Regions from separate parts of the Streptomyces griseus subsp. griseus genome, predicted to be linked through region 3. Evidence: riboswitches for the same ligand, from Rfam matches in the RefSeq annotation. Region 3 holds a riboswitch; each other region holds the start of a gene.
What was found. A riboswitch is a leader RNA that binds a small molecule or an ion and turns the genes downstream of it on or off. The one in region 3 is predicted to bind cyclic di-AMP.
Positions count from the first base shown of each region.

Region 1: it holds a riboswitch for cyclic di-AMP, as region 3 does, so the genes downstream of both, D6270_RS18115 (M23 family metallopeptidase) here and D6270_RS21165 (C40 family peptidase) in region 3, are expected to answer to the same signal.
Region 2: it holds a riboswitch for cyclic di-AMP, as region 3 does, so the genes downstream of both, D6270_RS12640 (transglycosylase family protein) here and D6270_RS21165 (C40 family peptidase) in region 3, are expected to answer to the same signal.
Region 4: it holds a riboswitch for cyclic di-AMP, as region 3 does, so the genes downstream of both, D6270_RS32165 (transglycosylase SLT domain-containing protein) here and D6270_RS21165 (C40 family peptidase) in region 3, are expected to answer to the same signal.

Region 1 covers NZ_CP032543.1:4,044,529-4,052,341, reverse strand. The annotation lists gene D6270_RS18140 (NsdA family TPR-like regulatory protein) at 1-178, shown strand, start outside; gene lhgO (L-2-hydroxyglutarate dehydrogenase) at 311-1,567, shown strand; gene trmB (tRNA (guanosine(46)-N7)-methyltransferase TrmB) at 1,626-2,471, shown strand; gene D6270_RS18125 (PrsW family glutamic-type intramembrane protease) at 2,572-4,152, shown strand; gene D6270_RS18120 (aldo/keto reductase) at 4,173-5,117, opposite strand; gene D6270_RS18115 (M23 family metallopeptidase) at 5,276-6,319, opposite strand; cyclic di-AMP (ydaO/yuaA leader) riboswitch at 6,331-6,483, opposite strand; gene D6270_RS18110 (PP2C family protein-serine/threonine phosphatase) at 6,694-7,813, opposite strand, start outside.
Region 2 covers NZ_CP032543.1:2,777,449-2,785,261, forward strand. The annotation lists gene D6270_RS12620 (Ppx/GppA phosphatase family protein) at 1-280, opposite strand, end outside; gene D6270_RS12625 (DUF501 domain-containing protein) at 277-891, opposite strand; gene D6270_RS12630 (FtsB family cell division protein) at 974-1,444, opposite strand; gene eno (phosphopyruvate hydratase) at 1,538-2,818, opposite strand; gene D6270_RS12640 (transglycosylase family protein) at 3,166-3,882, opposite strand; cyclic di-AMP (ydaO/yuaA leader) riboswitch at 3,888-4,085, opposite strand; partial or broken gene D6270_RS33805 (transglycosylase family protein) at 4,376-5,373, opposite strand; gene D6270_RS12650 (cytochrome P450 family protein) at 5,538-6,878, opposite strand; gene D6270_RS12655 (hypothetical protein) at 6,875-7,588, opposite strand; gene D6270_RS12660 (nucleoside triphosphate pyrophosphohydrolase) at 7,714-7,813, opposite strand, start outside.
Region 3 covers NZ_CP032543.1:4,658,755-4,666,567, forward strand. The annotation lists gene D6270_RS21140 (ATP-binding protein) at 1-746, shown strand, start outside; gene D6270_RS21145 (LuxR C-terminal-related transcriptional regulator) at 743-1,438, shown strand; gene D6270_RS21150 (GNAT family N-acetyltransferase) at 1,491-2,249, opposite strand; gene D6270_RS21155 (C40 family peptidase) at 2,290-3,390, opposite strand; gene D6270_RS21160 (hypothetical protein) at 3,656-4,009, shown strand; gene D6270_RS21165 (C40 family peptidase) at 4,090-5,301, opposite strand; cyclic di-AMP (ydaO/yuaA leader) riboswitch at 5,300-5,466, opposite strand; partial or broken gene pcrA (DNA helicase PcrA) at 5,726-7,813, shown strand, end outside.
Region 4 covers NZ_CP032543.1:7,182,430-7,190,242, reverse strand. The annotation lists gene D6270_RS32175 (carboxymuconolactone decarboxylase family protein) at 1-272, shown strand, start outside; gene D6270_RS32170 (GMC oxidoreductase) at 327-1,970, opposite strand; gene D6270_RS32165 (transglycosylase SLT domain-containing protein) at 2,117-2,947, opposite strand; cyclic di-AMP (ydaO/yuaA leader) riboswitch at 2,951-3,141, opposite strand; gene D6270_RS32160 (FAD-dependent oxidoreductase) at 3,590-4,951, shown strand; gene D6270_RS32155 (SpoIIE family protein phosphatase) at 4,967-7,579, opposite strand; gene D6270_RS32150 (hypothetical protein) at 7,664-7,813, opposite strand, start outside.

The sequences.
Region 1 (7,813 bases), 610 kb from region 3:
CCTGGACGCGGCCTGCGCGGCGGGCACCCGGGCGGTCGAGGTGGCCGGCCGCATCTCCTCCGCACGCACCACCGAGTACGTACGCGATCTGCTCCACCGGCTCGAACCGTACGGGGACGAGCCGCGCGTCGCCGAGCTGCGGGAGCGGGCCCGTCCGCTGCTGGTGACCCAGGTCTGAGCCGGTGCTCGTGGCCCGGGTCCGGGCCGGGCGTCCGGTGCGGGCGCCCCGATGGTGCGCCACGCCCTGCCCGGATCGGGTTTGAGCCCGCTGTCAGTGGGTCAGTGCACTATCGGGGTGGGAGGTGGCGTGATGATGACGCACGCGGCGTACGACTGCGATGTGCTGGTGATCGGCGGAGGGATCGTCGGTCTGTCGACCGCGTACGCCCTCCAGAGGGCCGCTCCGGGCACCCGGGTGACGGTCCTGGAGAAGGAGCACGGCCCCGCCCGCCACCAGACCGGCCGCAACAGCGGAGTGATCCACAGCGGGATCTACTACCGCCCCGGTTCGCTCAAGGCGCGGTACGCGCTGCGCGGCTCCGCCGAGCTGGCCGGCTTCTGCGCCGAGCACGGCATCGCCCACGCCGTCACCGGCAAGCTGATCGTCGCCACCGACCGCTCCGAGCTGCCCCGGCTGCACAGCCTGGTCCAGCGCGGCCGCGAGCACGGACTGCCGGTGCGGGAGCTGGGCCCGGCGCAGATCGCGGAGTACGAGCCCGAGGTCCGGGGCCTCGCGGCGATCCGGGTCGGCACGACCGGCGTCTGCGACTTCACGGCCGTCGCCACCCGCTTCGCGACCGAGGTCACGGCCGCCGGCGGGATCGTGCGGTACGGGGCGGAGGTCACGGCGATAGACCGGCGCGCCTGGGGCGTGGCGGTGCGCACGGCGGACGGGCTGGTGGTCCGCGCCCGGACCCTGGTCAACTGCGCGGGGCTGCACTGCGACCGGGTGGCCCGGCTCGCGGGCGACGACCCGGAGGTGCGGATCGTGCCGTTCCGGGGCGAGTACTACGAGCTGGCCCGCCCCGAGCTGGTGCGCGGCCTGGTCTACCCGGTGCCGGACCCGGCCTTCCCCTTCCTCGGCGTCCACCTGACCCGGGGCTTCGACGGCTCGGTCCACCTCGGGCCGAACGCGGTCCCCGCCCTGGCCCGCGAGGGGTACGGCTGGCCGGTGGTGCGCCCCGCCGAACTCCTGTCCACGCTGAGCTGGCCGGGCACCTGGCACATCGCCCGCAGACACTGGCGGTACGGGGCGGGCGAGGTGCACCGCTCGCTCTCGAAGTCCGCCTTCACCCAGGCCGTACGCCGGCTGCTCCCCGCCGTACGGGAGGAGGACCTGCGCCCGTCACCGGCCGGGGTACGGGCCCAGGCGGTGCTGAAGGACGGCACGCTGGTCGACGACTTCCTGATCCGCGAGGCCCCGCACACCGTGCACGTGCTCAACGCGCCCTCGCCCGCCGCGACGGCGTGCCTGCCGATCGGACGGGAGGTGGCGCGGCTGGCGCTGCGCCGGGCTCAGGAGACGGGGTGGAGGCCGCCCGCCGTAGAATCGGGTCATTGTGTCTGAGCAGCCCTTGAACCCCACCTCCGCCGCGGCCCCCGGATCCGGGACGGCCGACGAAGCCGTGCTGTCCGCCGACGCCGACACCACGACGGTCCACGCGCCGGCGACCGGTTCCACGGAGCCGACCGCCGACGAAGCCGCCGCCCTGCGGGCCGCCTCCTTCGAGCGTGCGCGCCGGCTGCGCCAGGAGCCCCGCTTCCCCGGTGGCCCCGCCGCCGACCCGGCCGGGTCGCACCACGAGCGCCGCATCCGCAGCTTCCAGCCGCGCCGCAGCCGGGTCACCACCGGCCAGCAGGACGCCCTGGAGCGGCTGTGGCCCAAGTGGGGCCTGGACATCGACGGCAAGCGCGTCCTCGACCTGGACCAGCTCCTCGACGGCCTGCCCGTCGTCCTGGAGATCGGGTTCGGCATGGGCGAGGCCACCGCCCGGATGGCCGCCGACGACCCGGGCACCGGCATCCTCGCCGTCGACGTCCACACCCCCGGCCAGGGCAACCTGCTGGGCCTCGCGGACAAGGCGGGCTCCACCAACGTACGGGTGGCCAACGGCGACGCGGTGATCCTGCTCCGCGAGATGCTGGCCCCCGAGTCCCTCGACGGCCTGCGGGTCTACTTCCCGGACCCCTGGCCCAAGGCCCGCCACCACAAGCGGCGCCTCATCCAGCCGGAATTCCTGGACCTGGTGGCCCCGGTGCTCAAGCCCGGCGCGATCGTGCACTGCGCGACCGACTGGGAGCCGTACGCGGAGCAGATGCTGGAGGTGCTGACCGCGCACCCCCGCTTCGCGAACACGGCGGCGGACGGCGGATACGCGCCGCGTCCGGCGTTCCGGCCGCTGACCCGGTTCGAGGGCCAGGGTCTGGACAAGGGCCATGTGGTGCACGACCTGCTGTTCGCCCGTATCTGAGACAACACCTGCCACAGAGCCCGGCGCATCGCCCGGTCCGGCCATGTCCTGGCCGGATGCACCGTCGCCGGGTGTCCGTGGTCCTCGTTAGGGTCGAGGGGTGTCCGACGGTTCCGTGCAGTACCAGCAGTGGCAGCCGGCGGTCCCGGTCCTCAACGAGCAGCGGCCCGAGGAGGTGCTGGGCGCCGTGCCGGAGCGCGGCCGGTGGACGTACCGGCCGCGCCGCGTCGGCATGGTGTGGCGCAGCAAGGTGTTCCGCGCCGGGACGGTGATCGTGGCGCTCGCGCTGTGCGGGCTGGTGATCCTGGCCCTGGTCCGCGAGCAGACGGGTCCCGAGGGCTTCCTCGTCGGCCTCGGTCTGGCGGTGCTGCCGGTGCCGCTCCTGATGGCCGCCTTCCGCTGGCTGGACCGGGTGGAGCCGGGCCCCTGGCGGAACCTGATCTTCTCCTTCGCCTGGGGTGCGTGCGCCGCCGCGCTCGTCGCGATCATCGCCAACTCGTTCGCGATGCGCTGGATCGCCACGGCGACCGCCGACCCGACGAGCGCCGACACCCTGGGGGCGACGGTGATCGCCCCGGTCGTGGAGGAGAGCGCCAAGGCCGTCTCCGTTCTGCTGATCTTCATCTTCCGGAGGCGGGAGTTCCGGGGCGTGGTCGACGGCATCGTGGTCGCCGGCTTCACCGCGACGGGCTTCGCCTTCACCGAGAACATCCTCTACCTGGGCAACGCCTTCGACGAGGACCAGCAGCTGGGCAGCTCCGGGATCGCCTCGGTGACGGCCGGGACGTTCTTCGTACGGATCGTGATGTCGCCGTTCGCGCACCCGCTGTTCACGGTGCTCACCGGTCTCGGCTTCGGCTTCGCGGCGATCAGCGCCCGCCACCACCGGGTCCGCCGGATCGCGTTGCCGGTGCTCGGCCTGCTCTTCGCGATGGGCCTGCACGCGCTGTGGAACGGCTCGTCGGCCTTCGGCCCGTACGGCTTCTACGCGGTGTACGCGGTGGTGATGGTCCCGGTCTTCGCGCTGGTGGTCTGGCTGGCGGTCTGGTGGCGCCGACGGGAGCTGCGAACGCTCGCCGCCGAACTCCCCGCGTACGCCACGGCGGGCTGGCTGACCCCGGCCGAGCCCCTCGCGCTCTCCTCGATGCGGACCAGGGGCGTGGCCCGCGACCTGGCCCGCCACTGGCACGGCAAGCAGGACCGCTCCCGGGGCCGGGCGGCGGCCCGCGCGGTCGCCGAGTACGAGTCGTTCGCGACGACCCTGGCCGGCCTGCGCCGCCGCGCCCGCCACGACGCGGTGGGCCCGGACTTCGCCGCCCGGGAACGGGAGCTGCTGCACCACCTCTGGCAACGCCGCGACATCGCCGCCCCGGCCCTCACCCACGCGGCCCGCATGACGGGCACCGGCCCGCGTCCACGCCCACAGCCGCGCCCGCCCCTGCCGTACGGATACGGGTACGCGTACGGGCAGAGCCAGAGTTACGGCTACGGACAGAGCCATGGGTACAGCTACGGGCCGGGGCAGGGATACAGCTACGGCCAGGGCTACGGAACCGCGCACGGCACCCCGGCCCCGCAGCCATCCCCGTACGGGCGACAGAGCCGGCACGATCCGCACGGCCCGCACAGCCAGGACGGCCACCACGCCCCCTACAGCCGCCCCACCCCGCCTCCCCCGTAAGGCGGTTCAGGCGGTCCGGCTCAGGCGGACGCCTCCGTGAGCGCCGTCAGCTCCGCGTCCGTCAGCTCCAGGTCGGCGACGGCCAGCAGGGCGGGGAGCTGGTCGACCGTGCGGGCCGAGGCGATCGGGGCCGCGACCGTGGGGCGGGCGGCGAGCCAGGCGAGGGCGACCGTGGCGATCTCGGCATCCCGTTCCGCGGCGACCTTGTCGAGAGCGGCCAGCACCTTGCGGCCGCGCTCCGACTCCAGGTGTTCGCCCGCCTTGGCCGAGCGGGCGCTCTCCACGCTCGAACCCGGGCGGTACTTGCCGGTGAGGAAACCGGCGGCGAGCGCGAAGTACGGTACGGCCGCGAGCCCGGCGCGGGCGGCGGTCTCCTGGAGCGGGCCCTCGTAGGTGTCCCGGGAGACCAGGTTGTAGTGCGGCTGGAGCGCGACGTACCGGGCCAGGCCCTCGCGCTCGGAGAAGTCCAGCGACGCCTGGAGCCGCTCCGGGCTGATGTTGGAGGCGGCGATGTGGCGCACCTTGCCGTCCTTCACCAGCTGGTCGAGGGCGGTGATGATCTCCTCGACCGGGACGGTCTCGTCGTCGAAGTGCGTGTAGTAGAGGTCGATGTGGTCGGTGCCGAGGCGGCGCAGCGACTGCTCGGCGGCGGCCTTGACGGTGGTGGCGGAGAGCCCCTTGTAGTCGGGGTGGGCGCCGACCTTGGTGGCCACGACGATGTCGGAGCGGTTGCCGCGCGAGGCGAGCCACTTGCCGATGACGGTCTCCGACTCGCCGCCGTGGTTGCCCTCGATCCAGGCGGTGTAGGCGTCGGCGGTGTCGATGAAGTTGCCGCCCGCCGCGGCGTACGCGTCGAGGACCGCGAAGGACTGGGCCTCGTCCGCCGTCCAGCCGAAGACGTTGCCGCCGAGGGAGAGGGGGAAGACCTGGAGGCCGGAGCTGCCGAGGGGGCGCAGAGAAGTCATGTGGGTGTTCAACGGCGGCGCCGGAGCCACATATTCCATGGCTGGGCCAGGTACTCCCCCGTACCCCACCGGAGAGACCGGCAGCCCTGACGTCGGGGGGTGAGCGTCAGGGCTGCCGGGGTGGGCGAAGGGACGGCGACGAGCGACGTACCCAGGTCTCAGACGGAGAGGCCCTTGCTGTTCAGCCAGGCGGCCGGGTCCATGGCCGAGCCGCCGGCGGTGCGGACCTCCAGGTGGAGGTGGACGCCGGTCACGTTGCCGGTGGCGCCCATGCGGCCGATGGTCTCGCCGGTGCTCACCTTCTGGCCGACCGAGACGTCGATCGAGGACTGGTGGGCGTACCAGAGCTCGGTGCCGTCCTCCAGCTGGAGGACGGTGCGGTAGCCGTACGAACCGGACCAGCCGGCCGACGTGATCGTGCCGCTGTGCACGGCCTTGAGCGGCGAACCGGCCGCCCCGGCGAAGTCCAGGCCGGTGTGCTGGCCCGAGGACCACATCGCGCCGGACTGGCCGTAGGTCGAGGTGAGCGTGTACGACGAGGTGGGCAGCGTGTAGCTGGCGCGGAGCTTGGCGAGGCGCTCCTCCTCGGCCTTCTTCGCGGCCGCTTCCTCCGCCGCCTTCTTCTCGGCGGCGATCTTGGCCTTGGCCTTGGCCTCGGCCTGGTCCTGCTGCTTCTTCGCGTCGGCGGCGGCCTTCTCGGCCGCGGCCTTCTCCTCGGCGGCCTCGGCCTCGGCGTCGGCGCTGGCCTGCTGCTGCTCGGCCTGCTGGAGGATGCGGGCGCGCAGTGCCTCACCGGCGTCGGTGGTGCCCTGGTCGGCCTCGGCGGTCGTGATGCCCGCGGTGGTGAGCGGGGCGGCGGTGACCGGGGCGGCCTCGGCCTCGTCGGACATGAAGGCCCCGACGCCGGGAAGGGACTTGGCGTCGGGGAGGTTGTCCGCGATGGAATCGGGGAGGGAGATGGAGACCGGGGGCTTGGACTGGGCGGTGGCCATGCCACCCGCGCCGACAGCCGCTATGACGCCGACCCCGAGGACGGTGGAGCTGCGGGCGAGGCCGCGCTGCTTGGCCACGCGGTGTTTGCCGCGCACGGGGCGGACGGACTCCGCGGTGGGGTTCCACTCCTCCCACGTCCGCTCCGGACCACCGAGGCCATCGGCAGTGAAGGGTGACGGGGCCTCAGGGGCAGGCTGGTTGGACGCCACGTGGGCGCGCTCCTTTCCTTCCTTCTCGCCTACCGGGTTAGCTGACGGGTTCGGAGCAGGAAGGTCTCCTACGGGCCCCTCCGCCTCTCACGAGACACAGGCGTCCGATTCACCCCATGTAGGTGGTTCCCCGGTTCCCTTGCGGGATTCGGCGCTCGCGCACGGCGCCGTCTCTGACGACGGCTGGGACGACCGCGCTGCGTTATCGAACGTTAATAGACGGACGGGCCCGATTCCAAGCTGTTCGTGTTGATCATTAACGACTCCAGCAGGGACTTACCGTCCACAAGCGGCCCGAATCGGACGACTTGACGACCCCTCGCCCACACCTCTTTTTCTGATGGTGTGTCAACTGTTATGCGGAGCGATGCTCTTCAGTTACGCACCGTGTCATCGCCCCGGCCGACGATCTTCACCGTCGTACGCCGCGGCGCCTGCCCCTCCGCCGGCCGGCTGACCGCGAGCAGCGCCATGTCGTCCGTCGACCGGCCCCCGGTGTGCAGCCGTACGTCGTCGGTGAGCGCCGAGAGCAGCTCCTCGGGGCCGGGGAAGATCCGGCCGCGCAGCCGGGCCGCCGGATCGTAGAAGACCCCGCTCGCGTCCCGCGCCTCGGAGAGCCCGTCCGTGAAGGCGAGGAGCGTCGAGCCGCCGGGCAGCTCCCACTCGTCGGACCGGTCCGGCCACACCCCCAGGTCCATCCCCAGCGGCATCGCGGGCACGGACGGCGCGAGGACCTCCAGAGCCCCGTCCGCGTGCAGCAGGATCGGCTCGGGGTGGCCGCGGTTGACCAGGCGCAGCGAGGCCGAACCGGGCGGGATCTCGGCCAGCACGGCGGTGATGAACCCCTCCATGGCGTCCAGCCCGTACCGCCGCGTCCCCTCCCGGGCCAGCGCCCGCTCCAGCCGCTGCGCCACGCCCTCCAGGGACCGCTCCTGCTCGGCGGCCTCCCGGAACGCCCCGATGATCACCGCCACCGCCTCCACGGCGTCCAGCCCCTTGCCACGCACATCCCCGACGACCAGGCGTACGCCGTGCGGGGTGTCCGCCACCGCGAACAGGTCCCCGCCGACGAACTCGTCCGCCTGCGCCGCCTCGTACCGCGCCGCCACCTGGAGCCCACCGATCCGCTCCGCCGGGGTCGGCAGCACGGCCCGCATGGCCGTCTCCGCGATGACCCGCGCCGAGGCCAGCTGCTCGTTGCTGCGGCGCACGACCCCGTTGATGACGAGGGCCAGGGCGGCGGCGGTGAGGACCGTGATCATCTCGATGACCGGGACGACCTGGGTGGACGTCCCGTCGGAGAGCCGCATCGCGATGACGGAGAGGACCGCGGCCACGCCCGTACGGATGGTGCTGGCGAGCGAGAAGAAGGGGGCGGCGATCAGCGGCGCGGCCACGAAGATGGGGACGGCGGTGAAGTTGGGCGGGGCGATCGAGTCGAAGAGGAGCCCGCCGCAGATCAGCAGCACCGGCAGCAGCCGGACGAACCGCCGG
Region 2 (7,813 bases), 1.9 Mb from region 3:
ACTCCTCGCTGTTCTCGGCGTCGCGGGAGGCGGAGGTGGCCACGAAGCGGACCCGTTCGGCGCCCAGCTCCTCGATCACCCCGGCGTACTCGCGGCAGGCCGCGAAAGTGCGCTCCAGCGCCTCGGGGGCGAGCCGGCCCGTCTTGTCGACGTCCTGGCCGAGACGGACGATCGTCATCCGCCGGTCCAGCTCGGCGAAGGAGCCGGTGGCGGGGTCCGCGTCGGCGACGAGGAGCCGGATGGAGTTCGTGCCGCAGTCGACGGCGGCGACCCTGGTCATGCGCCCTGCCCTTCGGTGGAGCCGTCGGCCGGGCGGAAGGCGAAGTGGCCGCCGTCCCCCTCCTCCACCGTCCAGCCGTCGCCTTTGGCCGGCGGTGTGCACGGCGTGACGCACGCGCCCTTGGCCCACCACTCCGGCAGCATCGCGATGGCCTCGTCGCCCAGCGGGTTCACCCCGGGCCCGGCGGCCAGCGAGTGGCCGACCAGGACGTGCAGGCACTTCACCCGGTCCGGCATGCCGCCGGCGCTCGGGAAGCCCTCCAGGACCTCGATGGCGTCGCGGCGGGTGATGTAGTTCTCGTGCGCGGCCCGGTAGGCGGCGGCCAGCTCCGGGTCGGTCTCCAGACGGGCCGTCATCTCCTTCATGACCCCGTTCGCCTCCAGCGTGCCGATCGCCGAGGCCGCCCGGGGGCAGGTCAGGTAGTACGTCGTCGGGAACGGCGTGCCGTCCTCCAGACGGGGCTGGGTCTCCACCACGTCCGGGTTGCCGCACGGGCAGCGGTGCGCGATGGCGCGCAGGCCGCGCGGCGGGCGGCCGAGCTGCTGCTCGAACGCGGCGATGTCCGCGTCGGTGGGCTTGGTGGACTCGGTCTGCGGAGGGGGCGTTTCCATGCCTGCCTTGGTTCTGCTCGGAAGCTCGTCGGAGGGAAGAAGGGAAGGGTCGTGGGAGGGGAGGATCGTGGGCGAGGGGGCGTCAGTCGCGGTCGGCGCCGTCCACGCCGTCCCAGACGTTGGAGTGCCAGGGGCGGTGGCTCGCGCCCTGATCCCCTCGGCGGTCCTGCGCCGCTTCGGGGTCGGCCACGGTGTAGCCGGTCTCCCCGGGGAGTACGTAGTGGAGGTGCTGGCGGGCCAGACGCATGATGTACGCGTCGTCCTGGAGCCGCGCCTTCTCGTCCCGCAGCTCCTCGGTGCGCTGCTCCGCCTGGCGCGAGAGCCGCTCCTGCTCGGCGATCTCGTCGCGCTGGGAGACGTACTGACGCATCGGGTAGGCCAGCGCGACCACCAGGGAGCAGACCACCAGCGCCAGGAACGCGGCCCGGCCGGTGAGCCGGGAGCGGCGCGCCTGACGGCGGTTCTGGGATCGGTACACGCGGGCCGCGGTCTGCTCGCCGAGCAGCCGCAGCCTGGTCGCGGTGGAGAACCTGTCCCGGTCCTTCCCGGCCATGTCTCCCGCCTCCCCGTTACGCACGTCCGTCCCCGCACACGGTACGGGACCGGGTGCGGGGACGGGCGGAGGCTACCGTCCTACGACTGCGGGTCAGCCCTTGAAGCGCGGGAATGCGGAGCGGCCCGCGTACACCGCGGCGTCGTCGAGGATCTCCTCGATACGCAGCAGCTGGTTGTACTTGGCGACGCGGTCCGAGCGGGCCGGGGCGCCGGTCTTGATCTGGCCACAGTTCACGGCGACGGCGAGGTCGGCGATGGTGACGTCCTCGGTCTCGCCGGAGCGGTGCGACATCATGCACTTGAAGCCGTTGCGCTGGGCCAGCTCCACGGCGTCCAGGGTCTCGGTCAGCGAACCGATCTGGTTGACCTTGACGAGCAGGGCGTTGGCGGAGCCCTCCTCGATACCGCGGGCCAGGCGCTCCGGGTTGGTGACGAAGAGGTCGTCGCCGACGATCTGGACCTTGGCGCCCAGCCGGTCGGTGATGACCTTCCAGCCGGCCCAGTCGTCCTCGTACAGCGGGTCCTCGATGGAGACCAGCGGGTAGGCGGAGACGAGCTCCTCGTAGTACTCGGTCATCTCGGCGGCCGAGCGGGACTTGCCCTCGAACTCGTAGACGCCGTCCTTGTAGAACTCGGAGGCGGCGACGTCGAGGGCGAGCGCGATGTCGCGGCCCGGGACGTAACCGGCCTCCTTGATAGCCTCGACGATGAGGTCCAGGGCGGCGCGGTTGGACTCCAGGTTCGGGGCGAAGCCGCCCTCGTCGCCGAGGCCGGTGGACAGGCCCTTGGTCTTGAGGACCTTCTTCAGCGTGTGGTAGACCTCCGCGCCCCAGCGCAGGGCCTCGGAGAAGGACTCCGCGCCGATCGGCGCGATCATGAACTCCTGGATGTCCACGTTGGAGTCGGCGTGCGAGCCGCCGTTCAGGATGTTCATCATCGGAACGGGCAGCAGGTGCGCGTTCGGGCCGCCGAGGTAGCGGAAGAGCGGCAGGTCGGACGCCTCGGAGGCGGCGTGCGCGACGGCGAGCGAGACACCGAGGATGGCGTTCGCGCCGAGCGAGGCCTTGTTCTCGGTGGCGTCCAGGTCGAACATCGCCTGGTCGATGAGGCGCTGCTCGGTGGCGTCGTACCCGACGAGCTCCGGGCCGATCTGCTCGATGACGGCGAGGACGGCCTTCTCGACACCCTTGCCCATGTAGCGGTTGGGGTCACCGTCGCGAAGCTCGATGGCCTCGAACGCACCGGTGGAGGCGCCGGACGGAACGGCAGCACGGCCCGTGCTGCCGTCGTCGAGGCCGACCTCGACCTCGACCGTGGGGTTGCCCCGGGAGTCGAGGATTTCCCTGGCTACGACGACGTCGATGGACGGCACGAGGCATCTCCTTCTGGGATATGACGCTGGTTGTGCAGGGTCACTGTGGCCTTGCGACACGAGCCTAACCGGCCTGGCCGCGTCAGTCGGCCGACCGCCCGTCTCCTGGGACGAAAAAGGACCCAAGGACCAGCATCACGGGACAAATCTCTAGAAATCTACTGGGTAGTAACAAGCAGTGGCGGCGCGCTGCCGACAAGAAGTGAACGGATCGGCCCGCCCGCCGGCGCCCCTCGCACCGAAAGACCCCGGCCCGACGCGCACGGGGGGAGTAGCGCGCCGGGCCGGGGAGCCGTGCGAGGGAGGGTGCCGCCGGACCCCCTCCCTCCGGGGAGGAGAGACGGCTGTTACTTCAGGTGGAGCTGCTGACCCGGGAAGATCAGGTCGGCGTCCTCGACGATGTCGTCGTTGAGGTTGAAGAGCTTGCTCCAGCCGCCCTTGACACCCTCCTTCTGAGCGATCTTGCTCAGGGTGTCGCCGGACTTCACCTTGTACTCGCCGTCGCCCTTCTTGACCTTCTCACCGGTCGGGGTGGTGACGGTCTTCTTGGAGCTCTCGGCCTTGGGGGCGGCCGGGGCGGTGCGCTGCTCGCTGCGCGTGGTGGGCTGCTCGGCCTTGCGCTCGGGCTGCGCCTGCTGCGGCTTGCTCTGCGACTGGCCGGAGCCGGTGTTCACGCCCGGGTCCACACCGTCGTTGGTGAGGCCGCCGGCGCCGGCGCACGCCCAGGCACCCGGGCCCTGCAGGGCGAGGAGCTTCTCGGCGGTGGCGATCTGCTGGTCCTTGGAGGCCAGGTCGGCGCGGGAGGCGTACTGCGTACCGCCGGCGGCGGCCCAGCTGGACTGCGAGAACTGCAGTCCGCCGTAGTAGCCGTTGCCGGTGTTGATGGACCAGTTGCCGCCGGACTCGCACTGGGCGACGGCGTCCCAGGTCGAGACGGAGGCGGCGGAAGCGTTGGTCGCGCCCATCAGCGGGACGGCGACGGCTGCACCGGTGATGCTCGCGAGGGTGGCGAAACGGACGGTCTTCGAGGGGCGGCGGTGCTTGGCCTTGCTGTTCAGCAGCATGGAACGGATCTCCTCACCGACGCCTACGAGGTGAGCTGTCGGGTTCGGGCTGATGAGTTGCCCGGTCGCGCGACCTTGCGCACGACTTCACCCCAAGCCGTTCCCGTACGTCCCCGGCTTCGAAGGAGCTGTCCTCCGAAGGGGCCGTACGGACCCGGCGGCCTACCTGGGTCCCCCGCTCCTGCCTACGGCGCTTACGCGTCTGTTCCCTTCGACCGACGGCAGGATTCGGCGTGACGGTCGACGGGGCCCGCGGTGCGAGCGGTTCCGACCGTAAACACAGGCAACCCCGACATTCAAAGATGGACATAATGGCCCAATCGGCGCTTACTTGCCCACCCTGATGGACCGTTTCCGCAGGTCGGAGGGGATCTGCGCCGAGCGGGCGGACGCAACACGCCAGTTGAAGCAAAGAGACCCATGTCTCACTTACGCATAAGTGGACATAGGCCTCTGAACTACCCGCGATTTTGGGGTGTTTTCCCGAATTCGATCAGTTGGCGGCAGGCACCTCGGCGCCCTGCTCGGCACCCGCCTGACCGGCCTGGTCCAGCCCCAGATCCAGGCTCTGCCCGGGCAGGATCAGGTCCGGGTCGGAGCCCAGGAGATCCTTGTTGGCCTCGTACAGACCGGTCCAGCCCTGGGGAAGTTTCTGTGCGTCAGCAATCGCCCAGAGGTTGTCCCCGGGCTGCACGGTGTAGCCGCCGTCGGCGACCGCGCCGCCGTCCCGTGCGTCACCCTCGCCCCGCGAGGCGTGCCGGCCGGACTCGCGGGGGCCGTCCCCTGGTCCACCGCGCCGGTCTCCTCGGGGGCCGGGGCGCCCCGGTGCTTGCCGCCGGTGCGGTCGGCGCCCTGGGAGGGCTGCGAGGCGTCGGGGGACTCGACGTTTCCGGTCCCGCCGGTCTTGCCGGTCTCCCCGGCCTTCCCGGTGGAGGGCTTCGCGGAAGGCTTCGCCGAGGGGTCGAGGGCGTCGCCGCCCCCCTTCTCGCCCTTGCCCGCCTTGTCGGAAGTGCCGCTCTCGCCCTTTTCATCCGCTTCGTCCGCCGGGGCGGTCGTCGGGTCCTCGGTGGGGTCGGCGGAGGGCGTGGTACCGGGGTCGACACCGGGGAGGCTGCCGTCCACCGCCAGGCCGGAGATCACCGCGCAGCTCGGCCAGGCCTGCGGGCCCTTGTCGTCCAGGACCTTCTCGGCGACGGATATCTGCTGGGCACGGCTGGCGAGGTCGGCCCGCTCGGCGAAGGCGGTACCGCCGTACGCCGACCATGTCTCCTGCGAGAACTGGAGCCCGCCGTAGTAGCCGTTGCCGAGGTCGGCACTCCACATGCCGCCGCTCTCGCACTCCGCGACCCGGTCCCAGGTGGTGGCGTCGGCCGCGTGTGCGCCTGCCGCGCCGAGGAGCGGGATGGCGATGGCCGAGCCGGTCACGCCCGCGGCGACGACGATGGCGGGTGCCTGACGAGGGCGGCGGTGTCTGCCGTTCGCGGAGCCCATGGGGTTTGCCTTCCGTGCGACTGACAAGCAGGAACTGAGGAGCATGAAGCTGTTGCACAAGTGACGGACGGGCCAACGGTGAACGGTGGCCGACGTGTCGAACCGTGAACCTAGCGGGACTCGAACGCATGTCACAAGTCGATGCAGCGCAGATCACGTGAAAGTCACAGAGGTGACAGCGTGTCACTTTCCTGGAGGCGTCGCCCCGGCTCGAATTGCACCGGCAGCGTGCGCAGTCCGCGCATGATGAGCCCGCCGCGCCAGCGCAGATCGGCAGGTTCCGCGGCAAGTCGTAGGCCAGGAAGGCGTTTCAGCAGCGTCGCCACCGCGGCCTGGCCTTCCAGCCGGGCCAGCGGTGCTCCCAGGCAGTAGTGGATGCCGTGTCCGTAACCCAGGTGCTGATTGTCACTCCGTGAGAGGTCGAGTGCGTCCGGATCCGTGAACCGGTCCGGGTCCCGGTCCGCCGCCGCCAGCACCACCAGCACCGGATCCCCGGCCGCGATCTCCTGCCCGCCGAGGGTCAGCGCCTCGGTGGCGTACCGCCAGGTCGCGAGCTCCACCGGCCCGTCGAACCGGAGCAGTTCCTCGATCCCGGTGGCCAGCAGCGCGCTCTCCCCCGCCGCCAGGGACTCTTCGAGCCGGGCACGCTGTCCGGGGTGGCGCAGCAGGGCGTACGTACCGTTCCCGATCAGATTCACCGTCGTCTCGAACCCGGCGAAGAGCAGGATGAACGCCATCGCCGCGGCCTCGTTCTCGGTGAGGTGCTCGCCGTGGTCACTGGCCCGGATCAGCCCGGAGATCAGGTCGTCACCGGGGTTCTCCCGCTTCCGGTGGATGAGTTCGGCGAGGTAGCCGCGCATCTTCTTCACCGACCGGGCCACCCCGCCGCGCGGCCCGCCGCCGTGGCGGATCATCATGCCCGCCCAGTCCCGGAAGTCGTCCTGGTCCTCGCGCGGGACGCCGAGCAGGTCGCAGATGGCGTAGATGGGGAGCGGGAAGGCGAAGTCGTGGATGAGGTCGGCCTCCCCCTTCTCGACGAAGTCGTCGATCAGCCGATCGGTCAGCTCCTGCACGCGGGGCGCGAACTCCGCGACCCGGCGCGGGGTGAACGCCTTGGAGACGAGCCGGCGCAGCCGGGTGTGGTCCGGCGGGTCGATGTTGAGCAGATGCGTCATCAGCTCCGCCTTGCGCTCCCCCGGAATCCCCGTCTTCCCCTTGGCCGCCGCGGACCCGGCGTGGTGCGCCGGATTCTTGGAGAGCCGCGCGTCGGCGAGCGCCTGCTTGGCGTCCCCGTACCGCGTCACGAGCCACGCCTCGACCCCGCTGGGCAGCGCGGTCCGGTGCACGGGACTGTGCTCGCGGAGCCAGGCGTAGGCGGGGTAGGGGTCGGTGGCGAACTCCCAGGTGAAGAGCTCGGGGGCGTCTTCGGGAGCCGCTTCGGGGATGGCTGGGGCGTCTTCGGGGGGCGCGGGGGTGTGGTGGGGGCAGGCGGGGGTGTCGGTCACTCCTTGACGGTATCGGGCGGGGTGGCGGTGACCGCACGGAGTGCGGTGAGGGCTTCCGCCGCGGCGGGGTGGCCGGCCCCGGCGGCCTCCAGGTACGGGACGGCTTCCGCTTCCGCGTCGAGGAGGACCAGCGGCTCTCCCAGCGACGCCGTCGCCCCGATGTGCCCCGCGTCCGCCCCCTTGCGGTACCAGAACGCGGCGGTCTCGATGTCGCCGAGGGTGGCGTTGATGCGGCCGAGCACCACCGCTGTCCCGGGATCGCCGTCGGCCAGGGGCACCAGCGTCAGATGGGCGTTCCGCCGCACCGTCCACCGCGCGGCCTCCTCCGGTGCCGCGTGGAGTGCCAGCGTCCACATGCCGAGCGGGACGGGCGGGCTCTCCGGCCGGTCCCCCACATCGGCGACGGGCGATCCGAGCACGGCCCAGCTGTCCTGCCTCCCCACGGGAGTCAGCAGCCCGGTCACCCCGTGGCGGATGTGGGGGGACCAGCCGAGACCGTCGTCGAAGGGCTCGGCTCGGGCCGCCACCAGCTCCCGCCGATACAGCGGCTGCGCCGTGCGGAGCGCTTCTCGCGGGACCTCGCCCGGCCCGCTCCGGGCGAAGTCGATCGCCACGCGCACCAGCAGATGGCCGCGCGGGTGGGCGGTGGGCCGACGCGCCCGCCGCCACTCCTCCAGGAGTTCGGGACCGACGGCAAGGTACTCCGGCACGGTGTGTGCACCGCGTCCCAGTACCGCGCCCCGCAGGCGGGCATCGTCGTCCGACGCTTCCCGTTCCCCGCCCCCGCCCGCCCCCGCCCGCCCCCGCCCCTCGTGCGACCTCTCAGGTCACCGTACTAACCCGCCCCGCCCTCGGCCGCCACGATCGCGTCCCGGTACGCCCGGGCCGCCGCGCGCAGGGCGGCCTCCGGGTCGGTGCCGTCCGCCTCGGCGGCC
Region 3 (7,813 bases):
TGGTGGGCCTCGGGCTCGCCGTCTTCATGGTGGTGCGCGGCTCGGCCGCCCAGCTGGGCAACGTGCTGACCGCCGCCATCGCCGTCCTCACCGGTATCGCCCTGCTGGCCGGCCCCTACCTCGTCCGGATGGTCCAGGACCTCTCCGAGGAGCGCCTGATGCGCATCCGCGCCCAGGAGCGCGCCGAGGTCGCCGCCCATGTCCACGACTCCGTCCTGCACACCCTCACCCTGATCCAGCGCAACGCGGACGACGGCGGCGAGGTCAGACGCCTGGCCCGGGCCCAGGAGCGCGAGCTGCGCAACTGGCTCTACAACCCCGAGGGCACCGGCAAGGACGAGGACGACGAGCCGGAGACCCTGGCCGAGGCGGTGAAGCGGGCCGCCGCCGAGGTGGAGGACAAGCACGGCGTCCCCCTGGAGGTCGTGGTCGTCGGCGACTGCCCCCTCGACGACAAGCTGGGCGCACAGATGCAGTCCGCGCGCGAGGCGATGGTCAACGCCGCCAAGTACGGTGGCGAGGGCGGTGCCGTGCAGGTCTTCGCCGAGGTCGAGGGCGCCACGGTCTTCGTCTCCGTGAAGGACCGGGGTCCTGGCTTCGACCTGGACGAGGTTCCTGCCGACCGCATGGGCGTACGAGAATCAATCATCGGCCGGATGCAGCGCAACGGCGGCACTGCCCGGCTTCGTTCGGTGCCCGGCGGGGGCACCGAGGTCGAGCTGGAGATGGAAAGGGCGAGCGAATGACCGAGAACACCGAAGCCACCGGGGGCCCGGAGCGACGGGTACGGGTCGTGCTCGTCGACGACCACCGGATGTTCCGCACCGGCGTGCAGGCCGAGATCGGCCGCACCGAGGAGACTGGCGTCGAAGTGGTCGGCGAGGCCGCCGACGTCGACCAGGCGGTCACCGTCATCACGGCGACCCGCCCCGAGGTCGTCCTCCTCGACGTCCACCTCCCCGGCGGCGGCGGCGTCGAGGTGCTGCGCCGCTGCGCCCCGCTGATGGGTGCGGCCGAGGACCCGGTCCGCTTCCTCGCGCTCTCCGTCTCGGACGCCGCCGAGGACGTCATCGGGGTGATCCGGGGCGGCGCCCGGGGCTACGTCACCAAGACGATCACCGGCACCGACCTGGTCGACTCCATCTTCCGGGTCCAGGAGGGCGACGCGGTCTTCTCCCCGCGCCTGGCCGGCTTCGTGCTGGACGCCTTCGCCTCCACGGACGCCCCGCCGGTCGACGAGGACATGGACCGCCTCACCCAGCGCGAGCGCGAGGTGCTGCGGCTGATCGCCAGGGGGTATGCGTACAAGGAGATCGCGAAGCAGCTGTTCATCTCGGTGAAGACGGTGGAGTCGCATGTCTCGGCGGTGCTGCGCAAGCTCCAGCTCTCCAACCGGCACGAGCTGACCCGGTGGGCGACGGCGCGACGGCTGGTCTGAGCCGAGCGGGGCGGGCCGTGCGGGCCGGGCATCGCTCAGCCGCGCTCCGGCTTCAGAGGGGCAGCGAGATGTTGACCTTCTCGCCGACCCGGCGGTAGCCGATGCTCGCGTAGATCCGTTCCACGTCGGCGTCGCCCGGCTCCAGCCAGACGGCCCGGCACCCCTGGTCCAGGGCCCGTTCGGTCAGCCACGCGGAGAGCGCGGCGCCGATGCCCCGGCGGCGGAAGGGGGCGGCGACGGCGAGGCCGACCAGTTCGCTGAGGCGGTCGATCGGGACGGAGCAGCCGCCCGCCCCGGCCGGTGCGCCGTCCAGGACCGCCAGTGCGGCGACCCCGTCACCGGCCGCCGCCGTGCGCAGCCAGGTGATCGTCCCCAGCTCCGGCTCGCCCTCGCCGCCGAAGCCGTGGTGCTGGACGCGGGCGGCGTCGAGGAAATCCGTCCCGGTGGTGGGCACGGCGATGCGGAGGCCGTCGACCGGCTTCGGCGGACGGAGGCCGTCGCGGTCGCAGACGAGCAGCGGGGCCCGGTTCTCCACGGTGAACCCGGCGGCCAGCAGGGCCGGTTCGACGGCCGGGGCCCAGGCGGGCAGGAACTCCAGGCGCGGCAGCCGCTCCCGCTCCCGGAACGCCGCGACCAGGGACGCCACCTCGTCCGCCGTGGGTTCCGCGTCCTGGTCGGGGATGGCGAAGTTGGCGTATTTCAGCCCCCAGCCCGGGTTGTACCGGACGGTGAACGGGCCCACCCGGTAGTGGGTGGAGGTGCGCAGCGTGAGCGTGCGGGCGTAGTCCTGGACGGAGTTCGCCATCGGCATACGGGGTTTCCTTCGGCGGGAGAGGGACCGGCGCCGGGGACTATGCCACCCGGGTCGCTCCGGCGAAAGGCATTTGATCGATCGGCGCGATCCGCACCGGCGCTCCGGGGCGCGGGGCGTGGATCATCTGGCCGCCGCCGATGTAGAGCCCGACATGGCTGATGCCGGAGTAGAAGAAGACCAGGTCGCCGGGGGCCAGTTCGGAGCGGGAGACCCGCTGCCCGGCGTTGATCTGGGTGTAGGTGGTGCGGGGCAGGCTGACGCCCGCCGCCTGCCAGGCCGCCTGGGTCAGGCCGGAGCAGTCGAAGGCGTTGGGACCGGTCGCGCCCCAGACGTACGGCTTGCCGATCGCCCCGTGCGCGAAGGAGACGGCCCGCGCAGCCCGGGAGTTGGGCGCGGCGACCGGGGCGCGGGGCGCCGAGCGGTCGGCGTGGGTGGCTGAGCGGGCGGCGGGGGCCGCGGGGCCGCCGCCGTGGGCCGCGTCGGCCGAGCGCTCGTACGCGGCGCGCTCGGCGGCCGTGAGGGTGGCCAGGAGCGAGCGGGCGTCGGCCAGCTTGGTCCGGATCGCGGTGCGGTGTTCCTGCAACTCGGCACGGCGGGCGGCGAGCGCCTCGGTCTCCTGGTCGGCGCGGGCCTTGACCCGGGCGATGCCGGAGAGCTGGCGCCGGATGGAGCTGAGCAGGCTCGCCTGCCGGTCGCCCGCCCGGTCCAGGTGGGCGGCGCGCTCCAGGTAGCTGTCCGGGTCCGAGGAGAGCGCCAGCTGTACGGCGGGGTCCAGCGCGCCGGTGCGGTACTGGGCGGTGGCCATCGAACCGAGCGTGTGGCGTGCGGTGTTGAGGCGGTCGGTGCGGCGGGCCGCCTCGTCGGCCAGGGTGTCGACCGCCTTCGTGGCGGCCGCCTCCTTCTCCTTCGCCCCGTTGTACTTCTCGGTGGCGACCTCGGCGTCGTGGTAGAGCCGGTCGACCTTGGCCCGGACCTGGGCGGCGGTGGGTGCGGGCTCGGCGGGTGCGGCGCCGGCGCCGGTGGCCGAGGTGGCGGTGGCTGCCCCGGCGAGCGCCAGGGTGGCGGCGGTGCGGGCAGCAGGGCCGGTGAAGGGGCGCTGCTTGGGTTTCCGGTGAGCGGATTTCCGGTGCGCGGCCACGGGGGCGGCATCCTTCCTGTCGGCTGCCCGCCGGGGGATGCCGACAGGTCCGCCAGGGACGCTAATCCGGGCGCACGGAAAAGGTTCGCCATGACAGCTATTGCCCGGATGTGACGTTTCTTCGTCGGCGGACGACCGGCGATGTGGAGTCGGAACTGATCATTCCGGCAGGTTCGGGCGCGGGGCGGACAGTTCCGGCGAAGGGCCGAAGAAAGGCTTGCCTCACTGATCGGCGATGCTCTGGCCATGGCTAGGCTCCGGAGCCATGAACGCACTCATCGGCGTCTTCGTCGCCCTGCACATCATCGGCATCGCCTCCCTGCTGGGCGGCTTCCTGACCCAGATGAAGGCCATGGGCGCGGGCACCGCGCGCTTCGTTCCCGCCATGCTGCACGGCGCGCTCACCATGCTGGTCACCGGCGTCGCCCTGGTCGGGCTCAACCAGGCCGACGACCAGGCCGTCAACAACATCAAGATCGGCGTGAAGCTGGCGCTCCTCGTCGTCATCCTCGCGCTCGTCTACGTCAAGCGGGACGAGGAGAAGGTCGAGAAGGGCGCGTTCGCGGCGGTCGGCGGACTGACGGCCGCCAACATCTTCATCGCCACCCTCTGGACCTGAGGGGCCTGAGGGACCTGGGGGCCTGAGCACCTGAAGGGCCCCGGGGCGGCCGCTGCGACGCGACCGCCCCCTCGGCGGCACTACGCCGGGCGCACGCTGCCGTAGATCGGCATGTAGTAGATCGACTCCTCGCGGACGTTCGCCCCCGGCTTCGGGGCGTGGATCATCATCCCGTCGCCCTTGTAGATGCCGACGTGGCTGATGTCGTCGTAGAAGAAGACCAGGTCCCCGGGCTGGAGGTCCGACGTGGCGACCCGCGTGCCCACCTTCACCTGGTCCCAGGTGGTCCGGGGCAGCGTCACCCCCGCCTCCCGCCAGGCCGCCTGGGTCAGCCCGGAGCAGTCGTACGAGGACGGGCCCGAGGCCCCCCACACGTACGGCTTGCCGATCTGGGCGCGGGCGAAGGCCAGCACCTTCTCGGCCTTCGTGGCGTAGCTGCCGCCCGCCCCGGTCCCCGTACCCGTACCGGACCCCGGGCTCGTACCCGTACCCGTACCGCTGCCGGAACCGGAACCGCTGTCCCCGCCCGACTCCTTGGCGGCCTCCTCGCGGGCCCTCTTCTCCGCCGCCTCGCGCTCCTTGGCCTCGGCGGCCTGCCTGCGGGCCAGCTTCTCCGCCTTCTCCTTGGCCTCGGCCTCCTTCTTGCGCTCCAGCTCCGCCAGCCGCGCCTTCTCCTCGGCGGTCAGCTTCGAGAGCAGGGACCGGGCCTCGGTGAGCTTCGTCTGCACCTTCTGCTTGCTGGAGCGCAGGGTGGTCTGCGTCTCGGTGAGCGACTCCAGGCTCTTCACGGCCTCCGCGCGCTTCTTCGACGCCGCCGCCTGCTGCGCACGGAAGTCGTCGACGGCCTTCTGCTGCCGCTCCGTCGACCGGCTCATCACCTGGTTCTGGTCGAAGTACGCCTGCGGGTCGTCCGCCAGGAAGAAGGTCGCGGTGGGCGCGATACCGCCGGTGCGGTACTGCGCGGCCGCGTAGGACCCCAGCTCCCGGCGGGCCTCGTTGATCTTCTCGGTCCGCTTCGCCACATCGGAGAGCAGCGTGTCGACCTTGGCGCGCTGGGCGGTGGAGGCGGCCTTCGCCCGGTTGTACTGCTGGGTCGCGCTGCCCGCCTGGCGGTAGAGCTCGTCGACCTTCTTCTGGACGTCCTCGATGGCCGGCTTCGGCTCGGCGGGGGCGGCGGTCGCGCTCTGCGTGGAGAGCAGCGTCACAGAGGCCAGCGCGGCCGTCGTGAACCCGACGGCGGGGGTGGTGCGCACCTTCGTGCGCGGCTTGCGATGCGATGCCAAGACCGGCATCTCCTTCCGTGGACCGCCTACCGGGTTAGCTGTCGGGTTCGGACGGAACGGAAGGCTGTCCTACGGTCCGGATGCGAGGGTACGGACCGATTCACCCCGGTTGTGCGTGTGGGTCCCCGGTTCCGAACCGCCGGGAGGGCGGCACGGATTCGGCAGAGGTGACCGTGAGACGCGGTTCGTCTCAGGGAGATAACGGATCACCTGACCCAGCACGCTAGCCAACGCGTGGCACCGCTGGGAAGAAGGATGAGCGATATGCCCGATACATTTTCGTGACCTTTTCGGATCGGGGTCCCCGCACCCCCTCCGACCGGGCACTCCTTCACGGAACGTGAAAGTCCGCTCTCCGTGCGTACGGGGCCGGATGGCTGCTTGTGGCCTTCGGCCGAACGTTGTCGGTGCGGCCCCCTAGACTCGGATGGCGATGAGCAGCCTCTTTGACGACAGTTTCCTGACCGGCCTCCAGTCCACGGAGGACGGCCCGCCGCCGCCCCCGGAGGACCACGCACCCGAAGCGGTGCCGGAGGGTCTCTTCGAGGGTGTCTTCGACGCGCCCCCGCCGCCCCGGGACGGGTATTACCGGGACGGTCACCCGCGCCCGGTGATCGACGCCGCGGCGCTGCTGGACGGGCTGAACACCGAGCAGCGCGCCGCCGTCGTGCACGCCGGCTCCCCGCTGCTCATCGTCGCCGGGGCCGGCTCCGGCAAGACCCGGGTGCTGACCCACCGCATCGCCCATCTGCTGGCCGAGCGCGGGGTGCACCCGGGGCAGATCCTCGCGATCACCTTCACCAACAAGGCCGCGGGCGAGATGAAGGAGCGCGTGGAGCAGCTGGTGGGCCGCGCGCCAACGCGATGTGGGTCATGACCTTCCACAGCGCGTGCGTCCGCATCCTGCGCCGCGAGTCGAAGAAGCTCGGCTTCACCTCGTCGTTCTCGATCTACGACGCCGCCGACTCCAAGCGGCTGATGGCCCTGGTCTGCCGCGATCTGGACCTGGACCCCAAGCGCTACCCGCCGAAGTCCTTCACCGCCAAGGTCTCCAACCTCAAGAACGAGCTCATCGACGAGGAGACCTTCGCGGGACAGGCCGCCGACGGGTTCGAGAAGACCCTGGCCCAGGCGTACGCGCTCTACCAGGCCCGTCTGCGCGAGGCCAACGCGCTGGACTTCGACGACATCATCATGACGACGGTCCACCTCCTCCAGGCCTTCCCGGACGTCGCCGAGCACTACCGCCGCCGCTTCCGCCACGTCCTGGTCGACGAGTACCAGGACACCAACCACGCCCAGTACACGCTGGTACGTGAGCTGGTCGGCCCCTCCGGAGAGGCCGCCGACGCCCCCGCCGAGCTGTGCGTCGTCGGTGACGCGGACCAGTCGATCTACGCCTTCCGCGGCGCGACCATCCGCAACATCCTCCAGTTCGAGGAGGACTACCCGGACGCGAAGACGATCCTGCTGGAGCAGAACTACCGCTCCACGCAGACGATCCTCTCCGCCGCCAACGCGGTCATCGAGCGCAACGAGAGCCGCCGCCCCAAGAACCTGTGGACCAACGCCGGCTCCGGCGCCCGCATCACCGGCTATGTGGCCGACACCGAGCACGACGAGGCGCAGTTCGTCGCCGACGAGATCGACCGGCTGACGGACAAGGGCGACGCCAAGGCGGGCGACGTCGCCGTCTTCTACCGGACCAACGCCCAGTCCCGTGTCTTCGAGGAGATCTTCATCCGCGTCGGCCTGCCCTACAAGGTCGTCGGCGGCGTGCGCTTCTACGAGCGCAAGGAGGTCCGGGACGTCCTGGCCTACCTCCGCGTCCTCGCCAACCCCGAGGACACCGTCCCGCTGCGCCGCATCCTCAACGTGCCCAAGCGCGGCATCGGCGACCGCGCCGAGGCCATGATCGACGCCCTGTCACTGCGCGAGAAGATCTCCTTCCCGCAGGCGCTGCGCCGCGTCGACGAGGCGTACGGCATGGCGGCCCGCTCCTCCAACGCCGTCAAGCGGTTCAACACGCTGATGGAGGAGCTGCGGACGATCGTCGAGTCCGGCGCCGGACCCGCCGTCGTGCTGGAAGCGGTGCTGGAGCGCACGGGCTATCTCGCCGAGCTCCAGGCATCCACGGACCCGCAGGACGAGACCCGTATCGAGAACCTCCAGGAACTCGCCGCCGTGGCCCTGGAGTTCGAGCAGGAGCGCGGGGACGAGGAGGGCACCGGCACGCTCGCGGAGTTCCTGGAGAAGGTCGCGCTGGTCGCCGACTCGGACCAGATCCCCGACGAGGACGAGGACGGATCCGGCGTCATCACGCTGATGACCCTGCACACGGCGAAGGGCCTGGAGTTCCCGGTCGTCTTCCTCACCGGCATGGAGGACGGCGTCTTCCCGCACATGCGGGCCCTCGGCCAGACCAAGGAGCTGGAGGAGGAGCGCCGGCTGGCGTACGTCGGCATCACCCGCGCCCGCGAGCGGCTCTATCTGACCCGGGCCGCCATGCGCAGCGCCTGGG
Region 4 (7,813 bases), 2.5 Mb from region 3:
GGGAGAAGGTCGAGGAGGAGTTCGCGCAGGCGGTGACCGAGTGGCGTACGACAGCCGCCTTCGACGTGCGGACCAGGCTGGCGGCGGAGTACGCGGAGCGGTACGCGCTGGACCACCACGGTCTCGACGACGCCTTCTGGAAGCGGATGACCGCGCACTACAGCCAGGTGGAGATCGTGGAGCTGTCGATGAGCATCGGCTCCTGGCTCGCGTTCGGGCGGCTCAACCATGTGCTGGGGATCGACGCGGTGTGCGTGCTGCCGGGTCACTGACGGAGTCCGGGGCCGCCGGGTTGGCACTCCCGGCCCCGGGCTCTCCGTACGCCCCTACAGATCAGTGGCGATGATGCGCTCGATGTTGCGCTCGGCGAGCGCGGTGATCGTGACGAACGGGTTGACGCTGGTGTTGCCGGGGATCAGGGCGCCGTCGATGACGTACAGGCCCGGGTAGCCGTGCAGCCGGCCGTAGTTGTCGGTGGCCTTGTTCAGGACCGCGCCGCCCAGGGGGTGGTAGGTGAGGTGGTCGCCCCAGATCTTGTAGGTGCCGAAGAGGTCCGTGCGGTAGATCGTCCCCTCCTTCTTGTTGATCTTGTCGAAGATAGTCTTCGCGGCGTCGATGGACGGCTGCTTCCACGCCGTCTGCCAGCTCAGTTCGGGCCGGCCCGCCGCCGCGTTCCAGGTGAACTCGGCCCGGTGGGGGTTCTTGGTGATCGAGAGGTAGAACGACGCCCAGGTCTCGATCCCGGTGGGCAGCGGAGCGACTTCGGCGAACGCTCCGCCGGCGTCCCAGTTGTCGATGCCGCCGGTGGGGATCGACGCCTGCACCTTCCCTGTCGGGTCCCAGAGGTGGTTGGCGCGGCCGCACATGACGTTGCCGTTGTCGCCCCAGCCCTTGCCGATCTCGCTGTTGAGGCCGGGCAGGGCGCCGGTGGCCTTCAGGCCGACGAGCAGCTTGCTGGTGCCGACGCTGCCCGCCGCGAAGAAGACCTTGTCCGCCGTGACGGTCTTGGTGACGGTGGTGCGGCCGGTGGTGTCCAGCTGGTCGATGAGGACCGTGTAGCCGCCGCCCGAGGCCGGGGAGACGCGGGTGACCTTGTGCAGCGGGGAGATGGTGACCCGGCCGGTGGCCCTGATCCGGTCGATGTAGGTCTTCTGGAGCGACTTCTTGCCGTAGTTGTTGCCGTAGAGGATCTCGGCGTCCAGCGCTGACTTCGGTACGGTCCCGGCGGCCTCCTGCTTCATGTAGTCCCAGTCGTACACGGCGGGCACGAAGAGGAAGGGGAAGCCCGAGCGCTGCGCGTGCTTCCGGCCGACCCGGGCGTACTGGTAGCAGTCGACGCCGTCGAACCACGCGGGGTCGATGGTGGAGACGCCGAGGTCGGCGTTGGCGCGCGGGTAGTACGTGCTGTACATCTCCGCGGCGTTCACCGACGGGAGGATGGCGGCGAAGTTCTCCCGCTTGGGCGTGACGGCCATGCCGCCGTTGACCAGCGACCCGCCTCCGACTCCGCGCCCCTGGTAGACGGTGATGCCGGCGAACTCCTCGGCGTCCAGGATCCCGGTGTAGCGGTTGACGTTCTTGTCGATCGGGAAGCCGAGGAAGTTGCTCAGGGGCTGCTTGGTACTGGTCCGCAGCCAGAAGGAGCGGTCGTCCGGCTTGGTGGTGTTGGCGAAGATCTTGCCGTCCGCGCCGGGGGTGTCCCAGGCCATGCCCATCTCGACCATGTGGACGTCCGTGCCTGCCTGGGCGAGCCGGAGGGCGGCCACCGAGCCGCCGTAGCCGGTCCCGACGACCAGCACCGGCACATGGGCTCCGGAGCCGATGGCGGCCGCTGCCGCACGGGGTGCGGCCCAGACCGGGGTGGTGGGCCCGGCGAGCGCCGCGACCCCGAGAAGAGAACCTGTTCCAGTGATGAACCTTCGACGTGATACACCCTTGGGGGCGTTGTCGTGCGGGGTAGTGTCGTTCATGTGACATCCCTCACTCTCGACAGAGTGCAACAGGTTCTACTGGCGATCGCGCGGTAAGTCACTAGAAACTTGGTGGTAACTTCCCGGTACACCGGAGGGGCCCCGGACCAGGCGGTCCGGGGCCCCTCCGTCTGTGCGTACGGGGATCAGTAGGCGCCGAAGACGTTGTCGATCGACCCGTACCGGTCCGCGGCGTAGTTGCACGCGGCGGTGATGTTGGCGACCGGGTCGTAGCTGTCGGTCGAGGTGCCCGGCACGTGGTACGCCTGGAACGTCGGGTCGATGACCTGGAGGAGCCCCTTCGACGGGGTGCCCTTCACCGCGTTGGAGTCCCAGTTGTTGATGGCGTTCGGGTTGCCGGAGGACTCGCGGATGATGTTGCGGTGGATGCCCTCGTAGGTGCCGGGGATGCCGTGCTGGGCCATGACGGCCAGCGACTCCCTGATCCAGCCATCGAGGTCGTTGGTGTACGTGGCGGGAGCGGCGGCGGCCGGAGCGGCGGCGGGGGCCGCCGTGGTGCGCTCCGAGCGGTCGGCGCGCTCGCCCGGCGCGGTGCGGGCGGCCGCCTCGGAAGCCTTGCTCGCCTTGGCGTCTGACGGGGCGGCAGCCTTGGCGCCGATGGTCAGCGTGATACCGGGGTGAATAAGGTGCGGGTTCTCGCCGACGACCTTGCGGTTGCCTTCGTACAGCTTCTTCCAGCCGCCGCTCACGGAATGCTCACGGGCGATCTTGGCAAGCGTTTCGCCGGACACCACGGAATGCTTGACGGCCGCGGCCTTCGTCACGGAATTCGCCTGGGCGGTCACGGAGACGGGAACCACCGCCTTTTCCGCGGCGACGGAGTGCGCGGGAGCGGCGGACGCGGTGGTGGCGCCGAGCACCGGCAGGGCCAGAACGGCTCCACCCGTGGTCACGGCCGCGATGCCACGGCTCAGCGAGACGGACTTGGGACGGCGGTGCTTACCCTGTGCGGGCATGGGGAATTTCCTCTCCGGCGCCTACGAGGTGAGCTGTCGGGTTCAGACGGGAGATGTCTGGCCGCACGGACATGCGACTTCACCCCTAGCCGTTCCGGATACCGGACCGGCGGCTTACCTGGGTCCCCCGCTCCTGCCGTACGTGAGTGGGTTTCGGTTTCCCGGACGGCGGCAGGATTCGGCGTTCCATCCGGATTGAGCGTGACCGTAGGCGAAAAGCGACGGACAGAACAAGCCCCGAATTACGGATGACCTTTCTCCGCAAGATCGAATTCAGGAATTCCCGGATCCGGCCGTTCCGCCGCGTCGTCAACTTTCTTCGCACAGAAGGGAACCGGACCCTCCACTTCTGCGTCCGCACCCCCGGACGTGACGCTCACCACTTCGCACAGAGGTGGCCGAAACGGCTGCGGTCAAAATAACCCAAGAGGCCCAATAGCTCCTTTATGGAAGAGAAGAGCAAAAGGCCGAAATCACCCATACCGAACAGCAGAAACGGACTTATCGGGCGGTTCCGTAGGCCGGGTCGGGGTCCTCGCCGGGCCAGGGCTTACGGTGTGGGGTGGAGACTAGTAAGCCAACCCTTACCTCCGACGTACGCTGTACCTGCCCGCGTTCGCCCGCCTTAAGGATCACCACGCCATGACACGCCCCGTCCGCGTCGCCATTGTCGGAGCCGGCCCTGCCGGTATCTACGCTGCGGACGCGCTGCTCAAATCCGAGGTCTGCCAGGACCCGGGGGTCTCGATCGACCTGTTCGAGCGCATGCCCGCGCCCTTCGGTCTGATCCGCTACGGCGTGGCCCCCGACCACCCCCGGATCAAGGGCATCGTCAAGGCGCTGCACCAGGTGCTGGACAAGCCGCAGATCCGCCTCTTCGGCAACGTCAGCTACCCCGACGACATCGGCCTGGACGACCTGCGCTCCTTCTACGACGCGGTGATCTTCTCCACCGGTGCCGAGGCCGACCGGGCCCTCGACATCCCGGGCATGGGGCTGGACGGCTCCTTCGGCGCGGCCGAGTTCGTCTCCTGGTACGACGGGCACCCCGAGGTCCCGCGCACCTGGCCGCTGACCGCGGAGAAGGTCGCCGTCCTCGGCGTCGGCAACGTGGCGCTGGACGTGGCCCGGGTACTGGCCAAGACGGCCGACGAGCTGCTGCCCACCGAGATCCCGGACAACGTGTACCAGGGCCTCAAGGCGAACAAGGCGCTGGAGGTGCATGTGTTCGGGCGGCGTGGCCCGGCGCAGGCCAAGTTCAGCCCGATGGAGCTGCGGGAGCTGGACCACTCCCCCAACATCGAGGTCATCGTCAACCCCGAGGACATCGAGTACGACGAGGGCTCCATCGCCACCCGGCGGGAGAACAAGCAGGCCAACATGGTCGCGCAGACCCTGGAGAACTGGGCGATCCGCGATGTCGGCGACCGCCCGCACAAGCTCTTCCTGCACTTCTTCGAGTCCCCGGTCGAGATCCTCGGCGAGGACGGCAAGGTCACCGCGCTGCGTACCGAGCGCACCGAGCTGGACGGCACCGGCAACGTCCGGGGCACCGGCACGTTCACCGACTGGGACATGCAGAGCGTCTACCGCGCCGTCGGCTACTACTCGGAGGAGCTGCCCAAGCTCCCCTTCGACGTGGCCTCCGGCACCGTCCCGCACGAGGCGGGACGCGTCATCGCCGGTGACGAGCACATGGCCTCGGTCTACGTCACGGGCTGGATCAAGCGCGGCCCGATCGGTCTGATCGGCCACACCAAGGGCGACGCCAACGAGACGGTCGCCTGCCTGCTGGAGGACCGCGCCGCCGGCCGTCTGCCCGAGCCCTCGACGCCCGCCCCGGAGGCCGTCGAGGCCTTCCTGGAGAGCCGGAACGTCCGCTACACGACGTGGGAGGGCTGGCACAAGCTGGACGCCCACGAGCAGGCGCTCGGCGCGGCGCAGGGCCGTGAGCGCGTCAAGGTCGTGGAGCGCGAGGGCATGCTCGACGCCTCCGGCGCCTGATCAGGCGCTCACTCCTCAGGCCGGGTCCGGGGCACTCGCCGTGCCTCCCGGGCCCGGCCCGCGGAACGTCCGCCACAGGCCCGGCGGGGCGGTCTCCCGGGACGGCGGCGGCGGCGCCTTCTCCGGGACGTGCGTCCAGCGGGCGGCCAGCAGGATCGCGATGTCGTCGGGGCGGTCCGTGGCCTGTCTGGCCTCCCCGGTCACCCGGTCCGCCAGCTGGGCCAGCGGAACGGAGCCGGTCCCTGCGATGGTGGCGCGCAGCCGTTCGATGCCCTCGTCGATGTCGGTCCCTGGCCGTTCGATGAGCCCGTCGGTGAACAGGGCCAGCACATCGCCCGGGTCGAGTTGCAGCTCGGTGACCGGGTACGTCGCCTGCCCGTCGATGCCGAGCACGATGCCGCCCGGCAGGTCCAGCACCTCGGTCCGGCCGTCGGGGTGCCGCAGCACCGGCTGGGGATGCCCGGCCCGTACGGCGCGGGCCCGTCCCGTGAGCGGGTTCAGCGCGATGTAGCAGCAGCTGGCGAACTGTCCCGGGTCGAGATCGATGAGCAGCCGGTTGGTGCCGCTCACCACCTCCTGCGGATCGTGGTTGCTGAGGGCGAACGCCCGTACCGCACTGCGTAGTTGTCCCATGGTGGCGGCCGCCGATACACCGTGGCCCTGGACGTCGCCGATGACCAGGGCGAGTTCGTGGCCGGTCTCGATGACGTCGTACCAGTCGCCGCCCACCTCCATGCCCTGGGTACCGGAGAGATAACGCCCGAGCGTGTCGACCCCGTCGACCTCCGGCAGCCCGTGCGGCAGCAGGGCGTCCTGGAGCCCCCGGGCCAGCGCCGACTCGCTGTCGTACCGCTGCGCGCGTTGCAGGGCCTGGGCGATGAGCCCGGCGAGGGCGGTCAGGACGGTGCGCTCCTCCGGGCTGAACCCGCGCGGCCGGTCGAAGCCGAGGATGCACGAGCCGACGGGCCGTCCCGAGGCGATCAGCGGCAGGAAGGCCCGCGCCCCGATGTCGGTCTCCATCGGGATGCCCGGGTAGGCGTCGGCCAGGCGCTGCATGGACTCGAAGAAGAGCGGGCGGCCGGTGGTCAGGGTCTCCACACCGGGGATGGAGACATCGAGTCCGACCCCGTCGAAGCGGTCGAGGAACCCTTTGGGGAACCCCGTCTCCCAGGCCAGGTGGAGGTGACGCTCGCTCAGCAGGTAGATGGCGAGCTGCCGGCCGCCGAACGCGGGGAGCAGCTCCTCGGTGACCACGGCGGAGACCTGACGGGCGGTGACCGCCTCGGTGAGCGCGATGGCCAGGGCGACCGGCCGGTAGAGCGCGGAGGACCGGTCGGCGGTGGAGCCGATGCCCAGGCCCGGCGAGGTGATGGAGCCGGGGGTGTACGCGGGCTGTTCCGTGGCCTGGAACACCACGCTCAGCCCGTCGTCACCCGGGTACAGCGAGACCGACAGCCAGACGGACTCGGCCCGCCGGGCGAGGAAGTGGACGGGTTCGTCGGAGATCAGGGCCGCCCGGCAGTGGTCCTCGTACGCGGGATGCCCGAACCACGGCAGCGCCTCCCAGACGACATGGCCGACCAGCTCGGCACGTGAGCGGCCCAGCAGCTCCTCCGCGAGCGCGTTGGCGTACGTGAGGCGCCCGCTCCGGTCCAGGGAGACGATCCCCCGGGGCAGCCGGTCCGCCGCCTCCGCGATGACGGGTCCCGCACCGAAGTCGACGACGAAGCCGCTCAGGTGGCTCTCGGCGCTCTCCCCGTCCGGGTGCGTCCAGCGGCCCGAGAGCTCCAGCAGGTGGTACCGGCCGTCGGGGCCGCGCAGCCGCATCCGGCGGACCACCGGATCCGCTGACTCCACCGCCTGCCGGGCCAGAGCCCACAGCCCGTACACGTCCTCCGGTACGAGGCGTTCGGCCAGCGCGTCGACGGTGCCGGGGAACTCCGCCGGCTCGGTGCCGAAGATCGCGCACAGGTCGTCGTCCGCGGTGAGGGAGCCCGAGTGCAGGTCCCAGTCGAAGCTGCCGACCCGCACCGGGGGCGCGGGGGCGGCCGGCAGCTGGACGGGGATCGGTTCCTTCTCCCAGACGACGGGAAGGGACCGCGCGTCCAGGTCGGTGAGCGCGGCGCCGAGCCGGCGGCCGAGCCCCAGCAGCCGCTCCCCGTCGGCTGGGTCGACCTGCTCGCCCGGGGTGGCGGCCCGCAGGACGGCCATCACGCCCATGCTGCCCTGCGGGCCGGTGATCGGGACCCAGAGCGAGCCGAAGGGGAACGGCAGCCCGGCCATCAGCTGGGGGAAGCGCCGCATGGCCTCCTCCGCGTCGGCGAGCAGGACGGGCCGTCCGGTGCGGTAGGCCTCGGAGACGGGGAAGGGCCGGTTCACATGCATCCGCCACCAGGGCCGGAACAGCGGCCCCGGCAGTCCGGCGAGGGCGGCGAGGCGCAGCAGTCCCGGCGTACCGGTGCGGAGGTAGATGCCCCCCGCGTACCCCCCGGCGGACTCGACGGCGCTGACGACCGCCTGCGCGAGTACGAGGGACAGCTCGTCCGGTACTCGGCCGCCTCCGTCTCGCCCGGCCGCGGCCCCGCTTCCGGGGGACGGGGTGGGCCGGGTCGCATCGTGCCGGGTCACACAGCCAGCATGCTCCCGGGGGCGGGGGCCGCGCACGTCGGCGGACCGGCCGGAACCCCGTGCCGGCCGGTCCGCCGACGGGTCTCAGTGGAGCTCGGCGACGGCGGTTCCGGCCGTCTTCCTGAACCCCTTCAGCGGGGCGCCGTCCAGGTCACCCAGCTGTCCCCACTCCAGGACGGTCACCGTGCGGCCGTCCCGGCCGACCGCGTGGAGGCCGATGTCGGTGGAGCCCGC